One region of the Escherichia fergusonii ATCC 35469 genome, then DNA from elsewhere that is predicted to be linked to it. Evidence: predicted binding sites of a transcription regulator. Region 1 holds the regulator's gene; each other region holds the start of a gene.
The links. The regulator LexA, encoded in region 1, represses DNA repair genes until DNA is damaged. The targets are predictions, from matches to a motif close to TNCTGTATGTACATACAGNA.

Region 1 (7,732 bases):
AATCATCAGTGCCAGCATACCGCCCAAAAACATAAATGCGGTCGCCACTGCCAGGGCAGCAATTACCCCGAGAAAAGAGACGCCGGTGACCAGCAACATGACAAAGAAGCCAATCACAAAAAGTAGTTCCAGCATGATGTTCTCCCAAAAATGAATTCTCTTGCTGGCGTTACAAGAATCATGCCAACAAATAATCTATTGATTTATAAACAAAACGCCCCGCGAGTTAACGCAGGGCGTGGTGAATTTGACTAAGTTTTGGTTAAAAATTAACGATTATCTGCAACCAGCTTTAAAGCATGTTCCAGTACGTTAATATCCGCGCCGGGTTTATGGGCGTTTTCGCTTAAATAACGCCGCCATTGACGTGCTCCTGGAATCCCCTGGAACAGCCCCAGCATATGCCGCGTGATATGCCCCAGATACGTTCCCTGGCTAAGTTCACGTTCAATGTAGGGGTACATTGCCCGCACCACTGCGACCGGATCAGCATCTGTATCTGTAGAAGCAAAAATTTCTCGATCTACCGCCGCCAGAATACCAGGATTCTGATAAGCCTCACGCCCGACCATTACGCCATCCATATGCTGCAGATGCATTTTGGCTTCCTCCAGCGACTTGATCCCGCCGTTAATCGACATTGTTAAATGGGGGAAATCGCGCTTCAGCTGATAGACACGAGGATAATCAAGTGGCGGGATCTCCCTGTTTTCTTTCGGGCTTAAACCGGAAAGCCAGGCTTTACGGGCGTGGATGATAAACATCTCACACTCACCCTTACCGGAAACGGTGTTGATAAAATCACAAAGAAATTCGTAGCTGTCCTGGTCGTCAATACCAATACGCGTTTTCACCGTCACCGGAATCGACACCACATCACGCATCGCTTTCACGCAGTCCGCCACCAGCTGCGCGTTACCCATCAGGCACGCACCAAACATACCGTTCTGTACGCGATCAGACGGGCAGCCCACATTGAGGTTGATTTCATCATATCCACGCGCTTCCGCCAGTTTCGCACACTGTGCCAGCGCCGCCGGATCGCTACCACCCAGTTGCAATGCCACCGGATGCTCTTCTTCGCTGTATGCCAGGTAATCACCTTTACCGTGAATAATCGCCCCCGTGGTCACCATCTCGGTATACAGCAGCGTATTACGAGAGAGCAGACGCAAGAAATAACGGCAGTGCCTGTCTGTCCAGTCGAGCATCGGAGCAATGGAGAAACGGTAAGCGGGATAAGCGGTTTGTGATTCTGCTGACATGGCGATTTTTTAATCATTTGGTAAATGGGGGCGCTACTATAGCATAACGATTAAGCCAGAAGGCAATGCTCTGGTGAAGGGCTTGAGTAACCGGGGATCTCGGCGTTTAACAGAGAACATGATAAAGTAAGGACTTCCTTATTTCCCATATTTTGAGGTGCTAAATGGAAATGACCACAACGCAGGAGTTACTGGCGCAGGCTGAAAAACTCTGCAGCCAGCGTAATGTGCGCCTGACTCCGCAGCGCCTCGAAGTGCTACGTCTGATGAGCCTCCAGGAAGGCGCTATCAGTGCTTACGATCTATTGGATTTATTGCGCGAATCCGAACCACAAGCCAAACCACCGACGGTTTATCGTGCACTGGATTTTCTGCTGGAGCAGGGATTTGTACATAAGGTGGAATCCACCAACAGCTATGTACTCTGCCATCTGTTTGATCAGCCGACCCATACGTCTGCGATGTTTATTTGCGATCGTTGTGGCGCGGTGAAAGAAGAGTGTGCGGAAGGTGTGGAAGATATTATGCATACTCTGGCGGCAAAAATGGGCTTTGCCTTGCGGCATAATGTGATTGAAGCACATGGATTATGTGCAGCGTGTGTTGAAGTTGAAGCGTGTCGTCATCCTGAAAAGTGCCAGCACGACCATTCCATTCAGGTGAAGAAAAAGCCGCGCTAACAACATTGTCTTACAGAGGGAGTACATCCTTGTACTTGCAGGCATGAGGGTTACCAGCGATAGTCGTTACGGGTTTCCCAGTCTACGACCTCTTTTTCCGCCTGATCTTTCTGATAGCCATAACGTTCCTGGATTTTCCCCACCAGCTGATCGCGTTTGCCCTCAATGACCGTCATATCATCATCGGTCAGTTTGCCCCATTGCTCTTTCACTTTACCTTTCAACTGTTTCCAGTTACCGCCGACTTCGTCTTTATTCATATTCAAGTCCTCATCGTTAGGTTGTGAATAGCGAGAGTGTCGCGTCCAACATCGCTATGTTTTCTGCTGAACGTGAGATTAAGTGTAGTCAGGAATCTGGAATCAGAATTATTTATCAGAATTTTTAACCATCACGTTTCTGCAAACCAAGTGCCATTACACCAGTGACGACGCCAGATATAAGCCAGAGAAAGCCCTCGCAGTGCCAAAAATACGGTTAATGCCAGCCACAAACCATGATTACCCAGCCACGGTAAGGTCAGTAACGTAAGCGCGAATCCTGCTGCTGCGACCGCCATACTATTGCGCATTTCGGCGGCGCGTGTTGCACCAATAAACATGCCATCCAGCAGATAACACCAGACCCCCACCAGCGGCAAAATGACTTGCCAGAAAAGATAATGATCGGCCAGTTGTTGGATCTGGGTTAACGAGGTCAGTAAGGCAATGATATGTTCACCCGCCAGCAAATAAATCACAGAAAACAGCAACGCTACGATCCCCGACTGGCGGCACGCTGCACGCCAGACCTCCAGTAGCTGGCTCCCGTCGCGTGCACCGTACGCCTGACCTGAATGCGCTTCAACCGCGTAGGCAAAACCATCCAGCGCATAGGCGGTAAAGGTGAGTAGCGTCATCAGGACCGCGTTGACGGCGATAATGTCACTTCCCAGTCGCGCGCCAAGAACCGTTATTGCGCCAAAACAGAGTTGTAACAATAACGAACGCAGCATGATATCGCGGTTAAGTGCCAGCAGGCGGCGGAAGTTGCCTCGCCAGGCTGTTTTCAGCATTTCACCGGAGATACCGCGTAGTTTGAGGATTTTACGCACCATTAGCAGACCAATCAGCAATGTTGCATATTCCGCAATAACCGTCGCCAGCGCCGCGCCCTGCACGTTCATATGAAGCCCCATCACCAGCCAGATATCGAGCACAATGTTGAGGATATTACCGACCACCAGCAGAACAACCGGCGCACGGGCATATTGCACGCCAAGTAACCAGCCAAGTAATACCAGATTAGCCAGTGATGCCGGAGCACTTAACCAACGGATTTCCAGAAAGCGTCGTGCCTGTTCCAGTACAGCCTCACTGCCACCGACAATATGTAAAGCAAGAGCGATTATCGGTGTGCGTAACAGAGCAATTAATGCTCCAGCCCCTAATGCCAGCAACAGCGGTTGCACCAGTGCTCGTGCTAAAGCCTGAGGATTTTTTGCACCATAAGCCTGGGCGGTAAGACCGGTGGTGCTCATACGCAAAAACAACAGCAACATAAAGAGAAAGCTGGTCGCCGTTGCCCCTACAGCCACACCGCCCAAATAAACCGGACTATCAAGATGACCAATAACTGCCGTATCGACCAGACCCAGTAACGGGACGGTGATATTGGAGAAGATCATGGGTAAGGCAAGATGCCAGAGTGCTTTATCAGATGAGGTAAGGAATGCCATGCAGACAAGCCTGATGAGAAGAAGTGAAAAACAGACCGCGATGCCTGATGCATCGCGGTATTAAAAGCTTGATTACAGCCAGTCGCCGTTGCGAATTACGCCTACAGCCAGACCTTCAATAGTGAAATTCTGTTGACGAAGATCGACAACAATAGGTTTGAATTCACTGTTTTCTGGCAGGAGTTCGACTTTGTTACCCTGTTTTTTCAAACGCTTAACGGTAACTTCGTCATCAATACGCGCCACAACGACCTGGCCATTACGTACGTCCTGTGTTTTATGTACTGCCAGCAGGTCGCCGTCCATAATACCAATGTCTTTCATCGACATGCCGCTAACGCGAAGTAAGAAGTCCGCATTGGGTTTAAAGAGAGAAGGATCGACCTGATAATGGCCTTCAATATGCTGTTGTGCCAGAAGTGGTTCACCAGCAGCTACACGCCCAACCAGCGGCAGCCCCTCTTCTTCTTCCTGCAACAGTCGGATACCACGCGAAGCACCAGAAACAATTTCAATGACACCTTTACGTGCCAGCGCCTTCAGATGTTCTTCAGCAGCGTTTGGGGAACGAAACCCCAAGCGCTGCGCAATTTCCGCACGCGTCGGTGGCATACCTGTCTGGCTGATGTGATCCCGAATGAGATCAAACACCTCTTGCTGCCTGACCGTTAACGCTTTCATTTCGCCCCCTGGGTGTATATACAGTTATGCTGTGAGTATATACAGCGAAAGGCGAATTTGGAATCACAAAATACACGATAAACGAGAGTTTTAGCGAAATCTGGAAGCATTATCGGAAATGCGACCACAACAGGATGCCCCAGGTTATCAGTGCGACGATAATAGAAAGTAAAACGGCGGCAGACCCCATATCTTTGGCTCGCCCGGAAAGTTCGTGATATTCAGAACCAATGCGGTCAACCACTGCTTCGATCGCACTGTTAAGGATTTCGACAATCATCACCAGCATTACTGAACCAATTAATAATACGCGGGTAATCGCATCGACATCCAGCCAGCAGGCGATGACCACGCCTAGCAATACAGCGACGCTCTCCTGGCGAAATGCTGCTTCATTAACCCATGCAGCACGAAAACCTTTCCAGGAATAGCCTGCTGCTTTGATAATCCGGGTGAATCCAGTGGTATTATTGGCCATTGAAAGAACCTTTTTGCTTTATTAGCGTCAATAAAAAAGAACTGTTTACCCGTGTAATTCGGGTGACAACAACGCGACGCGAAGGTTGAAGGGATACAACAGAATTTCAACCGACTTTCTGCTATCCTTGCGGCGCATTTGCATTATTAACCAGAGGCTTTACATCGTTTATGTCCGGCTGGCCACGAATTTACTACAAATTACTGAATTTACCATTAAGCATCCTGGTAAAAAGCAAGTCTATTCCGGCAGATCCTGCCCCGGAACTGGGGCTCGATACCTCTCGTCCAATTATGTACGTTTTACCGTACAACTCAAAAGCGGATTTGCTGACCCTACGTGCCCAGTGTCTGGCGCACGATCTCCCTGACCCGTTAGATCCACTGGAGATCGACGGTACGCTGCTGCCTCGCTATGTCTTTATTCACGGCGGTCCACGCGTGTTCACTTATTACACGCCAAAAGAAGAGTCGATCAAGCTGTTTCACGACTATCTCGACTTACACCGCAGTAACCCCAATCTCGACGTCCAGATGGTGCCAGTATCGGTAATGTTTGGTCGTTCACCAGGGCGTGAAAAAGGCGAAGTTAATCCACCATTGCGTATGCTCAACGGCGTGCAAAAATTCTTTGCTGTTCTGTGGTTAGGCCGTGACAGCTTTGTGCGTTTCTCGCCGTCCGTTTCTTTACGCCATATGGCGGATGAACACGGCACGGATAAAACTATTGCTCAGAAACTGGCACGTGTCGCGCGTATGCACTTCGCTCGTCAGCGACTTGCAGCAGTTGGCCCGCGCCTGCCTGCCCGTCAGGATCTGTTTAATAAACTGCTCGCCTCCCGTGCGATCGCCAAAGCGGTAGAAGACGAAGCGCGTAGCAAGAAAATCTCCCATGAAAAAGCGCAGCAAAATGCCGTCGCATTGATGGAAGAGATCGCAGCTAACTTCTCTTATGAGATGATCCGTCTTACCGACCGTATTCTCGGTTTTACCTGGAACCGTCTCTATCAGGGCATTAATGTTCATAATGCCGAGCGTGTACGGCAACTGGCGCACGATGGTCATGAAATTGTTTATGTGCCGTGCCATCGCAGCCATATGGACTACTTGCTGCTTTCCTATGTGTTATATCACCAGGGGCTGGTACCGCCACATATTGCCGCCGGGATTAACCTGAACTTCTGGCCAGCAGGGCCGATTTTCCGCCGTCTGGGGGCATTTTTTATCCGCCGTACCTTTAAGGGCAATAAACTCTACTCTACTGTATTCCGTGAATATCTGGGTGAGCTGTTTAGCCGTGGCTATTCTGTAGAGTATTTTGTTGAAGGGGGCCGTTCACGTACTGGTCGTCTGCTGGACCCGAAAACCGGTACGTTGTCGATGACCATTCAGGCAATGTTGCGTGGCGGTACTCGTCCTATTACCTTAGTGCCGATTTACATCGGTTATGAGCACGTGATGGAGGTGGGCACCTACGCGAAAGAACTGCGTGGGGCAACCAAAGAGAAAGAGAACATGGCGCAGATGCTGCGTGGTCTAAGCAAGCTGCGTAATCTCGGTCAGGGCTATGTCAATTTTGGCGAACCCATTCCGTTGATGACCTATCTCAACCAGCACGTACCAGAATGGCGCGAATCTATCGACCCGATCGAAGCGGTGCGTCCGGCCTGGTTAACACCGACGGTAAATAACATTGCTGCCGATTTGATGGTGCGTATTAATAACGCCGGGGCGGCTAACGCCATGAACCTGTGTTGTACTGCGTTACTGGCATCTCGTCAGCGTTCACTTACCCGTGAGCAATTGACCGAGCAGTTAGATTGCTATCTTGATCTGTTACGCAATGTGCCGTACTCCCCCGATGCGACTGTACCTTCTGCCAGCGCCAGTGAACTGATTGACCACGCGCTGCAGATGAATAAGTTTGAGGTGGAGAAAGACACCATTGGTGACATCATCATTCTGCCGCGTGAACAGGCAGTGTTGATGACCTATTACCGCAACAACATTGCACATATGCTGGTACTGCCTTCGTTGATGGCAGCAATTGTCACGCAGCACCGTCACATCTCCCGTGAGGCATTGTTGCACCACGTTGAAGTGCTGTACCCAATGCTGAAAGCTGAGCTGTTCCTGCGTTGGGATCGCGACGAATTACCAGATGTTATTGATGCACTGGCGCGTGAGATGGCGCGTCAAGGGCTGATTACCCTGCAAAATGACGAGTTGCAAATTAATCCTTCACACTCCCGCACATTGCAGTTGCTGGCCGCTGGTGCACGCGAAACATTGCAGCGTTATGCCATCACTTTCTGGCTGCTAAGCGCTAATCCGGCAATCAACCGCAGTTCGCTGGAGAAAGAGAGTCGCACCGTGGCGCAACGTCTGTCAGTGTTGCATGGCATTAACGCGCCGGAGTTCTTCGACAAAGCAGTGTTCAGTTCTCTGGTACTGACTCTGCGTGATGAAGGTTACATCAGCGATAGTGGCGACGCCGAACCGGCAGAGACATTGAAGGTGTATCAGATGCTGGCGGAGTTGATTACGTCTGATGTGCGTCTGACGATTGAAAGTGCGACGCAGGGCGAGTAAATCAAGATAATAAAAAACCGGTCAAGTGACCGGTTTTTTTTATTAAATTAACAAAATCAAAAATGCCAGTAACTCATTGCCAGCCCTAAAAACAGCACCAGGCCAACATAGTTATTATTCATAAACGCCTTAAAACAGGCTTCACGCTCACGGTTGGCAATCAGCTTTTGTTGATAAACAAACAGACCACCTGCAACCAGAATCGACCAGTAATAGCCCCAGTCTAGGCCGTTAAGCCAACCAATCAGCGCCATTAATACCATCACGCCAATCTGTAATACGCCGATAATAAATTTATCGTATTGCCCAAACAGGATCGC
Region 2 (7,732 bases), 1.9 Mb from region 1:
GGTCGTTTGCCGAAATAGTGCGACTTTTCCACAGTCCTTGCTGGCGGTTATAGAAGTTCTGCGCATAGTCATAGGCGGCTTGCGCCTGTTTCACCGCTGCGGCGGCCTGAGCGATTTCCTCATCGCGGTACCCGGCAAGCATCAGGTCATACTGCGCCTGTGCCACCGAAACGCCCGCTTTCGCCTGCATCAGGGCAATCTCATACGGCTTATGATCCAGTTCGCCCAGTACCTGGCCCGCTTTGATCGCATCACCTTCGTCCACCGCCAGCGACTCAACGCGCCCCCCAACACGGAAACTAAGATTCACCGTACGAATATCCACGTTGCCATACAGCGTCAGGCCGTTATCCTGGCGGCTTTGATACCACCAGTAGCCTCCGGCAACCACGGCGGCAAGTACCACTACCGCCAGTCCGATCACGACAGGTTTTTTCATCACTACAAACTCCTTTGCGATAATCCTTGCAAAATCAGGTCGATATGACAGGTCACCGTCTGGTTGATCAGTTCGGTCTTTTCTTCATCGAACGCGGTCCAGCCGGTACGTAACAAAATGGTTTCTTTGCCAAGACGAAATGCCAGAATCTCACCAATCAACGCATGGGTATGAAGGATCATGCGGGTGTCATTGGCGTCGCAGCCGGTCCAGGCGGCAATCAGGCGTGTCAGGTGGCTGTGTAGCGGACTAATCACCTGTTCGTGCACCAGGTGGTAGGCTGCCGTGGGAGAGAGCTGCTCACGGGAGATAAACTTGCTGAGGTTGACGGTGTCATCCTGGGTGAGCAGCTTAATCATGTTCCTGCAGGCGCGAAGGATCAGTTCACGGATGGCAGCCCGATCAGGCTGTGGTTGGGCGAACAAGCGTTCGGCTTCCTCGGCATGCGGACGGAACTGCTCGCCAATAAAATCGGCAATCCACTGGGCGCAGGCGAGGTACAAATCTTCTTTCGAACCGAAGTAGTAGGTGATGGCAGCGATATTCTGCCCGGCCTGGGCGGCTATCTCGCGGGTGGTGGCGTTCATTCCATATTCACCAAACTGCGCCAGTGCGGCAGCAATCAGCTGTTTTTTAGCCTGTTCACCCTTGATTGTCATGGCAGGATTATTCATCGCACAGTCCATTCTTAATCAAATGATTGATTAAGATTATGTCTCCATCCTGGAGTTGTCCAGTATGGCTAAGAATTTTAGCTACGCCAGTCACAGGGATAATTTATGCGCTGTGTCACAAAAACTGCTACACTCCGCCCCCTCATGACATTGTGGTTTTTGTCATTTTCCTTTTCAGTATCTCCCTGAAAACTACACCGGTAACGGTCGGGGCGGTTCGGAGTAGTTATGTCTTTCGATTCTTTGGGGTTAAGCCCTGATATCTTGCGCGCCGTTGCCGAGCAAGGTTACCGTGAACCCACCCCTATTCAGCAGCAGGCGATCCCTGCGGTGCTGGAAGGCCGCGACCTGATGGCTAGCGCCCAGACCGGCACTGGCAAAACAGCGGGCTTTACGCTGCCGCTGTTGCAACACCTGATCACTCGCCAGCCGCACGCCAAAGGGCGTCGTCCGGTCCGTGCGCTCATTCTTACCCCAACCCGTGAACTGGCTGCACAGATTGGCGAAAACGTCCGTGATTACAGCAAATACCTGAATATTCGTTCGCTGGTGGTGTTTGGCGGCGTCAGCATCAACCCGCAGATGATGAAGCTGCGTGGCGGCGTTGATGTGCTGGTGGCAACGCCGGGACGTCTGCTGGACCTGGAACATCAGAATGCAGTGAAGCTGGACCAGATAGAAATCCTGGTCCTCGATGAAGCTGACCGTATGCTCGACATGGGCTTTATCCACGATATCCGTCGTGTGTTGACTAAGCTGCCAGCGAAGCGCCAGAACCTGTTGTTCTCCGCCACTTTCTCAGACGATATTAAAAACCTGGCGGAAAAACTGCTGCACAACCCGCTGGAAATCGAAGTGGCACGCCGCAATACCGCGTCTGATCAGGTGACCCAGCATGTTCACTTTGTTGATAAAAAACGCAAACGCGAATTGCTGTCGCACATGATTGGGAAAGGGAACTGGCAGCAGGTGCTGGTGTTTACCCGTACTAAACACGGCGCTAACCATCTGGCGGAACAGCTCAATAAAGATGGCATCCGTAGTGCGGCGATCCACGGTAATAAATCGCAAGGTGCGCGTACTCGTGCGCTGGCCGATTTTAAATCGGGCGATATTCGTGTTCTGGTGGCAACTGACATCGCTGCACGCGGTCTGGATATCGAAGAGTTGCCGCACGTCGTCAACTATGAACTGCCAAACGTACCGGAAGATTACGTCCACCGTATCGGGCGTACCGGTCGTGCAGCGGCAACTGGTGAAGCGTTATCGCTGGTGTGTGTGGATGAACACAAACTTCTGCGTGATATCGAAAAACTGCTGAAAAAAGAGATTCCACGCATTGCGATTCCGGGTTATGAGCCGGACCCGTCAATCAAAGCCGAACCGATCCAGAACGGTCGCCAGCAACGTGGCGGCGGCGGTCGTGGGCAAGGTGGTGGTCGCGGTCAACAGCAACCACGCCGTGGAGAAGGTGGCTCAAAATCTGCAAGCGCAAAACCTGCAGAAAAACCGTCTCGTCGTCTCGGCGATGCCAAACCGGCAGGCGAGCAACAACGCCGTCGCCGTCCGCGTAAACCTGCCGCTGCGCAGTAATCTTTAATGCCGGGCTATGCCCGGCATCAGGCTGATGAACAAACGCAAAACTGCCTGATGCGCTACGCTTATCAGGCCTACGTGAACTCTGCAATATATTGAATTTGCATGCTTTTGTAGGCCGGATAAGGCGTTTACGCCGCATCCGGCATTTCACAACAAGCACTTGTCAGCAATTTGAGAACACGGGAAAAAATTTATCTGTTTTACCGCCCATAAGCCACCGAGACGTTACTTCTCTATAGCCAATTGTTCGCGCAACTCCATTAAAAGGTAGCCCAGTCGATTCTTGCCCTTACCATTACCACCGTCTCCCCAGTAAGCATCGTTTTCCGTATGCTCAACCAGTTTTGCGGGCGCGGTTGCCAGCAAGAGCGCACGCAGTTCTGCATGCTGTTCGAATTTAGCGCGAAGTGCTTTTCGCATCACCTGTTCTTTGACCGACTCCCAGTTTTTACGCAGAGGCTTAGAACGATCGCGCCCCATGCGTGCGGCGACCATAGGGGAAGAAACCCGACGGATCTCTTCGCGGTATTTTTCATCAAGGAATTTTTGTGCCTGAAAATAGTGTTCTGAGGTGGGCCAGGTTTTCCCGTCAACCTTGATGGGCCAGGCGGCAAAGTTAGAAAAATCACCGTAGTCATCGCCGGTGCTGTAGAAATTTATGATGGTGTCTTGCATGACGTGTTGGATCCTTTGTGCTCGAACGGGCATTAAACCGCATTATGTTGATGGTTATTGCGAGCCGCTTTCCAGAAACAGAAAAACCATTACCCCTGAAAACCGAAAAATGCCACAATATTGGCTGTTTATACAGTATTTCAGGTTTTCTCATGGCATTAACCGCCGCGCTTAAAGCGCAAATTGCCGCCTGGTATAAGGCGCTTCAGGAACAGATCCCCGACTTTATTCCCCGTGCGCCGCAGCGGCAAATGATTGCGGACGTCGCCAAAACGCTGGCCGGAGAAGAAGGGCGGCATCTGGCGATTGAAGCACCCACCGGCGTTGGGAAAACGCTCTCCTATTTAATCCCCGGCATTGCCATTGCTCGCGAAGAGCAAAAAACGCTGGTGGTGAGTACCGCCAACGTGGCGTTGCAGGATCAGATCTACAGCAAAGATTTACCGTTGCTGAAAAAGATCATTCCCGATCTTAAATTTACAGCCGCTTTCGGGCGTGGGCGCTACGTTTGCCCGCGTAATCTGACGGCGCTCGCCAGCACTGAACCCACGCAACAGGATTTGCTGGCGTTTCTTGACGACGAACTGACGCCGAACAATCAGGAAGAGCAAAAACGTTGTGCGAAGTTGAAGGGCGATCTCGACACTTATAAATGGGATGGTCTGCGTGATCATACGGATATCGCCATTGATGACGATCTCTGGCGTCGTTTGAGTACCGACAAAGCCAGCTGCCTCAACCGCAACTGTTATTACTATCGCGAATGCCCGTTTTTTGTCGCTCGTCGGGAAATTCAGGAAGCGGAAGTGGTGGTGGCAAACCATGCGCTGGTGATGGCGGCGATGGAAAGCGAAGCCGTATTGCCTGACCCGAAAAATTTACTGCTGGTGCTGGACGAAGGTCATCACCTGCCGGATGTGGCGCGGGATGCGCTGGAGATGAGCGCCGAAATTACCGCGCCGTGGTATCGGCTGCAGCTGGACTTGTTTACGAAGCTTGTTGCTACCTGTATGGAGCAGTTTCGCCCGAAGACGATCCCACCGCTGGCAATCCCTGAACGTTTGAATGCGCATTGTGAAGAGTTGTATGAGCTTATCGCTTCGTTAAACAACATTCTCAATCTCTACATGCCAGCCGGTCAGGAGGCGGAGCACCGTTTTGCGATGGGCGAACTGCCTGATGAAGTGCTGGAGATCTGCCAGCGGCTGGCAAAACTCACCGAGATGCTGCGTGGTCTGGCGGAGTTATTTCTCAACGATTTAAGTGAGAAAACCGGCAGCCATGACATTGTACGCCTGCATCGGTTGATTTTGCAGATGAACCGCGCGTTGGGGATGTTCGAGGCGCAAAGCAAACTCTGGCGGCTGGCTTCTCTGGCGCAATCTTCCGGTGCGCCGGTGACCAAATGGGCGACGCGGGAGGAACGCGAAGGGCAGCTACATCTGTGGTTTCACTGTGTGGGTATTCGTGTTAGCGACCAACTGGAAAGGCTGCTGTGGCGCAGTATTCCGCACATTATTGTTACCTCCGCAACCTTGCGTTCGCTGAACAGTTTTTCGCGTTTGCAGGAGATGAGCGGGCTGAAAGAGAAAGCGGGTGACCGCTTTGTGGCGCTGGATTCGCCCTTTAACCACTGCGAACAGGGCAAAATTGTTATTCCCCGGATGCGCGTTGAGCCTTCCATCGACAACGAAGAGCAGCACATTGCTGAAATGGCGGCCTTTTTCCGTGAGCAGGTGGAGAGTAAAAAACATCTCGGTATGTTAGTGCTGTTTGCCAGCGGGCGTGCGATGCAGCGGTTTCTTGACTATGTGACGGATTTACGTCTGATGCTGCTGGTGCAGGGCGATCAGCCGCGTTATCGCTTAGTTGAACTGCACCGCAAACGCGTTGCCAACGGTGAGCGTAGTGTGCTGGTGGGTTTACAGTCATTTGCCGAAGGGCTTGATTTGAAAGGTGATCTGTTAAGCCAGGTGCATATCCACAAAATCGCCTTTCCACCCATCGACAGTCCGGTGGTGATCACCGAAGGTGAATGGCTGAAAAGCCTCAACCGCTATCCGTTTGAGGTGCAAAGCCTGCCGAGCGCCTCGTTTAACCTGATTCAGCAGGTTGGGCGACTGATTCGAAGCCACGGTTGCTGGGGCGAAGTGGTGATTTACGATAAACGCTTGCTCACCAAAAACTACGGCAAGCGGCTACTGGATGCATTACCGGTATTTCCGATAGAGCAACCGGAAGTCCCTGAAGGTATAGTTAAAAAGAAAGAAAAAACGAAATCCCCACGCCGTCGGCGGCGTTAATGATGTGAGTCAGGTAAGGAGTCGTAAATGGACTATCGCAAAATCATTAAAGAGATCGGGCGCGGGAAAAACCACGCGCGCGATTTAGACCGGGATACTGCGCGCGGTCTGTATGCCCATATGCTCAATGGTGAAGTCCCTGACCTTGAGTTGGGCGGCGTATTGATTGCGCTGCGTATCAAAGGGGAAGGGGAAGCAGAGATGCTCGGCTTTTACGAAGCCATGCAAAATCACACCATCAAGCTGACGCCGCCTGCAGACAAGCCGATGCCGATTGTCATCCCCAGTTACAACGGCGCGCGTAAACAGGCCAACCTGACGCCGTTGTTGGCGATTCTCCTGCACAAGCTCGGTTTTCCTGTGGTGGTTCACGGGGTTAGCGAAGATCCAACCCGCGTGCTGACAGAAACCATTTTCGAACTGATGGGTATTACGCCAACGTTGCACGGCGGGCAGGCGCAGGCGAAGCTCGACGAACATCAACCGGTGTTTATGCCTGTCGGCGCGTTTTGCCCGCCGCTGGAAAAACAACTGGCGATGCGCTGGCGGATGGGCGTGCGTAACAGTGCACATACCCTGGCGAAACTGGCGACGCCATTTGCCGAAGGTGAGGCGCTGCGTCTTTCCAGCGTTTCGCATCCGGAATACATTGGACGCGTCGCGAAGTTCTTTAGCGATATCGGCGGGCGGGCGCTACTAATGCATGGTACTGAAGGTGAAGTGTATGCTAATCCGCAGCGCTGCCCGCAGATCAATCTCATTGACCGCGAAGGAATGCGGGTGCTGTATGAAAAACAGGACCCTGCTGGTAGCGAGTTACTGCCACAAGCAAAAGATCCGGAAACCACGGCGCAGTGGATTGAGCGTTGCCTGGCTGGCAGCGAACCGATTCCCGAATCGCTGAAAATCCAGATGGCTTGCTGCCTGGTGGCTACGGGGGAAGCGGCAACTATCAGCGATGGCCTGGCGCGCGTTAATCAGGCATTTTAATTTTTATCTCAGCCGGATGAGCCACGTCATCCGGCTTTTACCCCACCGCAATATGAAATTCCTGCATCTTTATTGACCTTCCCGCGCCCGGCGTGCAGCATAAAAAAACAACAAACACATAACATAAACAGGAGTTAATCATGGAAAGTGGTCATCGCTTTGATGCTCAGACGCTGCACAGTTTTATTCAGGCTGTATTTCGTCAGATGGGTAGCGAGGAACAGGAAGCGAAATTAGTCGCCGATCATTTAATCGCGGCAAACCTGGCAGGGCATGATTCACATGGTATTGGCATGATCCCAAGCTATGTGCGCTCCTGGAGTCAGGGGCATCTGCAAATTAACCACCATGCCAAAATCGTTAAAGAGGCGGGGGCGGCGGTCACGCTCGATGGCGATCGCGCATTTGGTCAGGTAGCGGCACACGAAGCGATGGCGCTGGGGATTGAGAAAGCGCATCAGCATGGCATAGCCGCCGTGGCGCTACATAACTCGCATCACATCGGTCGTATTGGTTACTGGGCAGAACAGTGCGCGGCGGCGGGGTTTGTCTCTATCCACTTTGTTAGCGTGGTGGGTATTCCAATGGTCGCGCCGTTCCACGGCCGCGACAGCCGCTTTGGCACCAACCCGTTCTGTGTGGTTTTCCCACGTAAAGATAATTTCCCGCTGTTGCTCGATTACGCCACCAGCGCCATCGCATTTGGTAAAACTCGCGTCGCCTGGCATAAAGGCGTACCCGTGCCGCCAGGCTGTCTGATTGACGTTAACGGCGTACCGACGACAAATCCGGCGGTAATGCAGGAGTCGCCGTTGGGTTCGTTGTTGACCTTTGCCGAACATAAAGGCTACGCCCTCGCGGCGATGTGTGAAATTCTTGGCGGGGCGCTTTCCGGCGGTAAAACGACGCATCAGGAAACGTTACAAACCAGTCCCGATGCCATTATTAACTGCATGACCACTATCATCATCAACCCGGAACTGTTCGGCGCGCCGGATTGTAGTGCGCAGACCGAAGCCTTTGCCGAGTGGGTGAAAGCCTCGCCGCATGAT
Region 3 (7,732 bases), 1.4 Mb from region 1:
TGGCAACTTTTTCGACTATTTCGCGCAGGCGAGTGAGCATGATTTGCGTGACTTAACCTCTTTTACGTCGATAAGCAGGTGAGTTTTGTGGCTTCGGCGTATTGTCCTGAAGCGCCATGACTACACTTGCAAACTCTTTCATCACCCTGCGGTAGACATCACGTTTAAATGACACCACCTGTCGGACGGGGTACCAGTAACTAACCCAGCGCCAACCGTCAAACTCTGGAGTACTGCTGGTTTGCATATTGATTTCCGCATCAGCGCTCATCAATTGCAAAAGGAACCACTTTTGTTTCTGGCCGATACACACCGGCTTTGTATCCCAACGCACCAAACGTTTCGGTAACTTGTAACGCAACCAGTTGCGAGTCGAGGCGAGGATCCGCACATCTTTGCGGCTTAATCCAACCTCTTCAAACAGTTCCCGGTACATCGCCTGTTCTGCTGATTCTCCTGGGTTAATCCCGCCCTGAGGGAATTGCCAGGAGTGCTGACCATATCGCCGGGCCCACATAACTTGCCCCTGGCGATTACAAATTACGATACCTACATTTGGGCGGTAGCCATCGTCATCAATCACCGGACTACCTCAACATAAACTTTATATACAAACGATTGTTTCACACTCCAGTGAGGCGGTAAACCACTCTGTTAAAGCGACAGCTTACTAATAACATTTGAATAACTCACAGTTAAAGGCAAAGTTATAAACAGAAGAACGACTGTCAGGCAATTTTATTCACCTTTTCTGTGGATAGAGTTGTGAAGAACTACGGAATTACCACGGGAAAACCAAGAATTTTCTGAACGAGCACGTTGAGTGGGCGTAATTTTTTTTATTTATATTCATATAATTAGATGTGTTTTTTGGCAGGAGTAATAGGAATATGTGATATACATCACATCACCATTTACCGGTGTGGCGAAAATTTAATCGACAACGATTTTATCCACAGAATGCACACCAAAGTGAGTGACAATTCGTACGAAAATTCGATTTACGTCGCACGTCAAGGCTGTAAATCAAACCAGTAGTATGGGTTTTTCACAGTTATCCCAACTTTCTGTGGATAACATGGTGTAAGATCCTGTTTATTTTCAGTGACCAGAATTGGAAAACCGTTAGCGCTGTTGCGCAACAGTATAAAGTCATAGATAAAAAATCATATAAATCATAGCATTGAATATCTCTCAGGGAAAAATATACACTCTGTACACCCGGTATAAAATTGCTGTTTGTTTTTTAATCAAGGTTGAATAGTATGCCCGACATCCGCCCTCTTCTTACATCCCCTGCCTCAGAAGCTGAATTACTTGCTCAGGCACAGCAGCTCTCTGGCTATACCTTAGGGGAGTTGGCAGCCCTTGCCGGGATGGTAACGCCCAAAGATTTAAAGCGGGATAAAGGCTGGATTGGTGTTCTGCTGGAGATCTGGCTGGGGGCCAGCGCAGGGAGCAAACCGGAACAGGATTTCGCCGCACTGGGAGTCGAGCTAAAAACAATTCCGGTGGACAGTCTTGGTCGTCCGCTGGAAACCACATTTGTTTGTGTCGCGCCATTAACCGGAAACACGGGGGTTACCTGGGAAACCAGCCACGTGCGACACAAACTAAAACGCGTCCTGTGGATACCTGTCGAAGGTGAACGAAGCATTCCCCTTGCGCAACGGCGTGTGGGTTCACCATTGTTATGGAGCCCAAATGAAGAAGAAGATCGCCAGCTACGTCTCGACTGGGAAGAACTGATGGATATGATCGTGCTGGGTCGGGTAGAGCGTATCACCGCCCGGCATGGTGAAGTTTTACAGCTGCGACCGAAAGCAGCCAACGCTAAAGCCCTGACCGAAGCCATTGGCGCTAATGGCGAACCGATTTTAACGTTACCCCGCGGTTTCTACCTGAAAAAGAATTTCACCAGTGCATTACTGGCCCGTCATTTTCTGATCCAGCAGCCATAACTTTGATCTGCCGAATTCCGGGCATATAATTATCGCTTCATTTTTTTTGGCAGGGCTTTTTAGATGTTATTTGCATGGATCACCGATCCTAACGCCTGGCTTGCGCTCGGTACGCTGACGCTGCTGGAGATCGTGTTAGGGATCGATAATATTATTTTCCTTTCTCTGGTGGTGGCGAAACTTCCTACGGCGCAGCGCGGTCATGCGCGACGTCTTGGTCTGGCTGCGGCAATGGTGATGCGTCTGGCATTGCTGGCGTCTATTGCCTGGGTGACGCGTTTAACCAATCCGTTGTTTGAGATCTTTGGTCAGGAAATATCGGCACGTGATTTAATCCTGTTGCTCGGCGGCCTGTTCCTGATCTGGAAAGCCAGTAAGGAAATCCACGAGTCTATCGAGGGTGAAGAAGAAGGGCTGAAAACGCGCGTTTCGTCATTCCTCGGCGCCATCGTGCAGATTATGTTGTTGGATATTATTTTCAGCCTTGACTCCGTTATTACCGCGGTAGGTCTGTCGGATCATCTGTTTATTATGATGGCGGCAGTGGTAATTGCTGTAGGCGTAATGATGTTCGCCGCACGCCCGATTGGTGAGTTTGTGGATCGGCATCCGTCGGTAAAAATGTTGGCACTCTCTTTCCTGATTCTGGTGGGCTTTACCTTGATTCTGGAAAGTTTCGATATCCACGTACCGAAAGGTTATATCTATTTCGCAATGTTCTTCTCTATTGCGGTTGAAAGCCTCAACCTGATTCGCAATAAAAAGAATCCGCTCTGACGCACCACACGCTCTCCTGCGGGAGAGCGTCCTCCCCTCTCCTCACAGTTTAAGACTTTCCTGCTTTCAAGATATATAACGTCGGTTTATAAACAGACTATTATCATTTATGGGCTAAATGAGGATAACCGGATGAAAAAATGGGCAGTTATAATTTCTGCAGTCGGGCTGGCGTTTGCTGTTTCCGGTTGTAGCAGCGATTACGTGATGGCAACGAAAGATGGCCGTATGATCCTGACTGATGGCAAACCGGAAATTGATGATGATACCGGGCTTGTGAGCTATCACGATCAACAAGGCAATGCCATGCAGATTAATCGTGATGACGTTTCGCAAATCATTGAGCGTTAAGCAATAAGGTCAGCCTCCTGCTGGCCTTAAGATATTTCACTTTCCCTTTTCCTTTCCCTCTGCCATTTTTATAGTCCTCATGTCGTGATTATAAAAAGGAAACGGCTATGCAATATCACCGTATACCCCACAGTTCGCTGGAAGTCAGCACGCTGGGGCTTGGCACGATGACGTTTGGTGAACAGAACAGCGAAGCCGACGCACACGCACAACTCGACTATGCCGTCGCGCAGGGCATTAACCTTATCGACGTTGCAGAGATGTATCCCGTGCCACCACGCCCGGAAACACAAGGTTTGACTGAAACTTACGTCGGTAACTGGCTGGCAAAACAGGGTAGCCGCGAAAAGCTGATTATCGCCTCAAAAGTGAGTGGACCGTCACGTAACAATGATAAGGGTATTCGCCCGGATCAGGCGCTGGACAGGAAGAACATTCGCGAAGCATTACATGATAGCCTTAAGCGTTTACAGACCGATTATCTCGATCTCTATCAGGTGCACTGGCCGCAACGTCCGACCAACTGTTTTGGCAAACTGGGATATAGCTGGACTGATTCCGCGCCTGTAGTTTCGTTGCTCGATACGCTGGATGCTTTGGCTGAGTACCAACGCGCAGGTAAAATTCGTTATATCGGCGTCTCAAATGAAACTGCGTTTGGCGTAATGCGCTATCTGCATCTGGCAGATAAGCACGATCTGCCGCGTATTGTCACTATTCAAAACCCCTATAGTTTGTTGAACCGCAGCTTCGAAGTGGGGCTGGCGGAAGTCAGCCAGTATGAAGGAGTCGAGCTGCTGGCTTATTCATGTCTTGGTTTTGGTACGCTGACAGGTAAATATCTCAACGGTGCCAAACCGGCTGGTGCGCGTAATACGCTCTTTAGTCGCTTCACGCGCTATAGCGGCGAACAAGCACAAAAGGCGGTGGCGGCCTATGTCGATATAGCCAGACGTCATAATCTTGATCCCGCTCAGATGGCACTGGCTTTTGTACGCCAGCAGCCGTTTGTTGCCAGTACCCTTCTGGGTGCGACCACCATGGAACAACTAAAAACCAACGTCGAAAGCTTACATCTGCAACTGAGTGAAGACGTGTTGGCAGAAATTGAAGCGGTCCATCAAGTTTATACCTATCCGGCACCTTAACGTCCTTGCCTGGCGTTCTTCGCCAGGCGTCTCTTTTCTCGATTTTTCAGAATACAATCCCTGCATTTCGCCGCACTTTTCCTGCTTAAGAAGAATAGACTCTTTCCGTTAACGCCAGCGTGCGTTCCATTGTCTGTGCCCATTGTTAAGGATAACCATGTTGATTTTAAAACCCCTTCCCCTCGCGATGCTGCTTGCCGGTTGTATGTCCTCTGCCTGGGGGGCGCAATTAACCCAACCGCTAACACTAAAAGACGTCACTGTTTATCTGCATGGCGCCAGCCTGCAAGGGGTAGAGACACTTAATTTACCGACAGGTGAAAGTGAAATCATTTTCACCAATATTGCCAACTCAGTTACACCAGACAGTATTGCCATTGCTATGGATAACGGTGTGACTGTGCTCTCTTCCCGGTTAGCGTTACAAGAAACGCCATCCCAGGCACTTCTTTCTGATGTTCAACAGCAGCTAAAAGCGGCCCGACTGGAGCAAGCAAAACTCACTGCTGAGAAAGACAATATCGCAGCTCAAGTCAAGGTATTAGAGGCGAACAACACATTAACTCAAAAAAATGCTGCTGAAGTCGGCAAGTATCTGCAAATGGTGAAAGAGAAAAATGGCGAGCTATTACGTGCAGATAGCGAACTAACGCAGAAACTCGATGAAAATCAAGTTGCAATAGATAAATTAGAGCAGCGAGAAAATATGAGTAATGGCTCGTCGGATGGCGCAGACGAACCACAGGTCATTATCGCGCGGGTATATGCACCGAAAGCCGTCAAAACGCAGGCCGTGGTGCGATACATGACACCAGATGCCTCCTGGACACCGCTCTATGATATTCACGCCAGTGCTATCAACCAACCGCTACGGCTGGTCTACAAAGCCAGTATTCGACAGTACACTGGCCTGGCGTGGAAAAACGTCAATATGGAGCTCTCGACCAATGAACCTGATACCCACCTGATGCTGCCGCAACTGGAACCTCAATATGTTGATGTTCCAGAGTATGGTGATATGAGGAGTTATCAGCAGAAGTCACTGTCAGCACCGCATCAAAGAGCTGCGGCCGACAAAGTCGTTGACTTTGAAAAAGCTGCGGCGCACGCAGCGAAAGAGGCACTGGCGCAACAAGCTAGTGTCAAAAGCCGGTATGTCGCAGAGAAAGCGCCTGTTTCACCACAACCAGAAAACTTAACCGCGCAAAATGTTCACTACACGCTTTCTTTACCGTGGCAGATCGACAGCGACAACACGGCACGTACTGTTGTGATCAAAGAAGAGTCAGTCGCTGGCGATTACCGCTTCTTCGCTATTCCCAAATTGAGTAACGACGTTTACTTGCAGGTCCAAATTAAAGAGTGGGAACAGCTCAATTTAATTCCGGGTGAAAGTCAGATCTTCTTTGGTAATAATCGCACTGGCCTTGGCTACTTGCAGCCACCGGAAGATGGCAATTCCCTGGATATCCAGCTTAATCGCGATCCAAAACTGATTATTCAACGTAAGGCGGTACTGAAAAAAGAGAACGCTATCTCTATTTTTAATGACAGTGTGGTACGTAACTTCAGCTATACCGTCACTGTGAAAAACAGCTACGGCGAAGCGGTAGATTTAACGCTTGTTGATCAGATTCCAATAAGTTCTCATAGCGATATTACGGTAGACAAAATGCAGTACGGTCAGGCGCAGTTAAACGCCAAAACAGGAGAGCTTAGCTGGAAGCTCCATCTGGCAGGGAAAGAGAACGTCAGCTTGCCGTTCTCTTACTCTGTTAAATATCCCAAAAATATACAACCATCGGGACTGTAATCTTCACCGGGCAGCAAATAACGCCGCCCGGTACACGCTTAATGACGGCGCTGCCAAATCCAGAGCGCCGTTATTGCCAGTGCAAACAGTGTACCAAAACCAATGCCAATGGGTACGACCGGAATCCCCACCAATACCGCCAGCGAGTAAATACCTAACATCAGCAACATGGCACTGTTTTCGCCGAGGTTCTGTACTGCGATAGCATTACCCGCCCCAACGCTTTTTTTGCCTCGCTCTTGTAGCAACGCATTCAGTGGGACAACAAAAAAACCACCCAGGACACCAATCAACATTAACAACGCATAGGCGGGTAGCAGTTCATGTTGTAGCGAGAAAAACAGTACCACCACACCAATCAAGATCCCGGCAGGCATACAACGAGAGACCGTTTCCAGCGTCACCAGTTTTGCGGCTGCCCCCGCACCAAGCACAATACCAATCGCCACCATCGCGTTAAGATACGTTGGCGTCGCGTTGTCAGTGATCCCTAAAGCGACGGGCACCCACAATACCAGCAGAAAACGTAATGTGACTCCCGCCCCCCAGAACAAACTGGTGCCCACCAGCGAGAAGCGAGTTTCACCGTTTTGCCACAATGAGGTGCAGGCAGATTTAAAACTACAGGTCATTTTAAGGACATTCCACGACTGCCCAGGACGCGCTGCTGCCAGTTTCGGAATGTAGATATTCGCTGCTACCGCCCCGGCATATGCCAGTGCACAAGCGGCCAATGCCACCAGCACATGCAAATCAGCCAGCACGCCACCAGCGACGGAACCCAGCAAAATCGCGGCAATCGTGGAGGCTTCCATCAGACCATTGGCTTTTACCAGTTTGTCTCCCGTGGTCAGCTCACCAAGGATGCCATATTTCGCCGGAGAATAAGCCGCAGCGCCAATGCCAACCAGCGTATAGCCAACAAATGGATTAAAACCAAAGCAAATACTGGCAGCCCCCAGCAGCTTCAGGCCATTGGCGAACATCATCACCCGACCTTTCGCAAAGCTATCGGCCACCTGTCCCACAAACGGCGCAAACAGAATGTAAGCACCCACAAACACCATTTGCAGAACTGGCTGGCTCCATTCCGGGTAAAATTGTGCTTTCAGTAATGCCAGCGTGGCAAACAGTAGCGCGTTATCACCAAATGCAGAAAGAAACTGCGCGACGATAACGGCCTTCATCCCCTTCGACCATAGCGAAGTGTTAGTGTGCACTGACTCACTCATTATGTTTTTCCGGCTCGTCGACCCAGCTTTTTAGTGTCACAAAGTCTGGCTTACCACTGCCCAACAGCGGCATCTGTTTCAGATAGCGAATATCGCGTGGTACAGCAAGTTCTGGTACACCGTGCTCGCGGGCGTATTGTTGCAGTTTGTCACGCGTCAGCTCGCTGTCGGTGGTGAACAGCACCAGTGCCTCACCTTTGCTGGCATCGCTCTTAATTGCGGTGGCGTGAACTTTATCAGGCGAAACCCCCAGTGCCAGTTGTTCAACCATTTCCAGTGACACCATCTCCCCGGCAATTTTAGCAAAGCGTTTCGCCCGCCCCTGAATCTGCACAAACCCTTGCTCGTCAAAACGCACGATATCGCCAGTGTCATACCAGCCGCGTTCCAGCTCACCCTGGATATTCTCTGCGGTTGGCACTTCCAGCACGCCAGGTTTTTCCACCCGCA

Region 2: a site for LexA is predicted at 3,506-3,525, ahead of dinG (ATP-dependent DNA helicase DinG). Genes of this name have one in related genera too.
Region 3: a site for LexA is predicted at 1,018-1,037, ahead of mutH (DNA mismatch repair endonuclease MutH). Genes of this name have one in related genera too.

The regions. Positions count from the first base shown of each region.
Region 1 covers NC_011740.1:4,231,753-4,239,484, reverse strand. Annotated here, with positions in the region: gene pspG (envelope stress response protein PspG) at 1-135, opposite strand, end outside; gene dusA (tRNA dihydrouridine(20/20a) synthase DusA) at 270-1,265, opposite strand; gene zur (zinc uptake transcriptional repressor Zur) at 1,430-1,945, shown strand; gene EFER_RS20630 (CsbD family protein) at 1,996-2,205, opposite strand; gene dinF (MATE family efflux transporter DinF) at 2,337-3,662, opposite strand; gene lexA (transcriptional repressor LexA) at 3,735-4,343, opposite strand; gene EFER_RS20615 (diacylglycerol kinase) at 4,453-4,821, opposite strand; gene plsB (glycerol-3-phosphate 1-O-acyltransferase PlsB) at 4,992-7,412, shown strand; gene ubiA (4-hydroxybenzoate octaprenyltransferase) at 7,469-7,732, opposite strand, start outside.
Region 2 covers NC_011740.1:2,364,946-2,372,677, reverse strand. Annotated here, with positions in the region: gene hlyD (secretion protein HlyD) at 1-439, opposite strand, end outside; gene cecR (DNA-binding transcriptional regulator CecR) at 442-1,113, opposite strand; gene rhlE (ATP-dependent RNA helicase RhlE) at 1,342-2,706, shown strand; gene ybiA (N-glycosidase YbiA) at 2,938-3,420, opposite strand; gene dinG (ATP-dependent DNA helicase DinG) at 3,540-5,690, shown strand; gene ybiB (DNA-binding protein YbiB) at 5,718-6,680, shown strand; gene hcxB (hydroxycarboxylate dehydrogenase HcXB) at 6,821-7,732, shown strand, end outside.
Region 3 covers NC_011740.1:2,828,539-2,836,270, forward strand. Annotated here, with positions in the region: gene ptsP (phosphoenolpyruvate--protein phosphotransferase) at 1-40, opposite strand, end outside; gene rppH (RNA pyrophosphohydrolase) at 53-583, opposite strand; gene mutH (DNA mismatch repair endonuclease MutH) at 1,266-1,961, shown strand; gene EFER_RS13950 (TerC family protein) at 2,025-2,738, shown strand; gene ygdR (lipoprotein YgdR) at 2,871-3,089, shown strand; gene EFER_RS13960 (NADP(H)-dependent aldo-keto reductase) at 3,197-4,237, shown strand; gene EFER_RS13965 (mucoidy inhibitor MuiA family protein) at 4,395-6,050, shown strand; gene lplT (lysophospholipid transporter LplT) at 6,089-7,282, opposite strand; gene aas (bifunctional acyl-ACP--phospholipid O-acyltransferase/long-chain-fatty-acid--ACP ligase) at 7,275-7,732, opposite strand, start outside.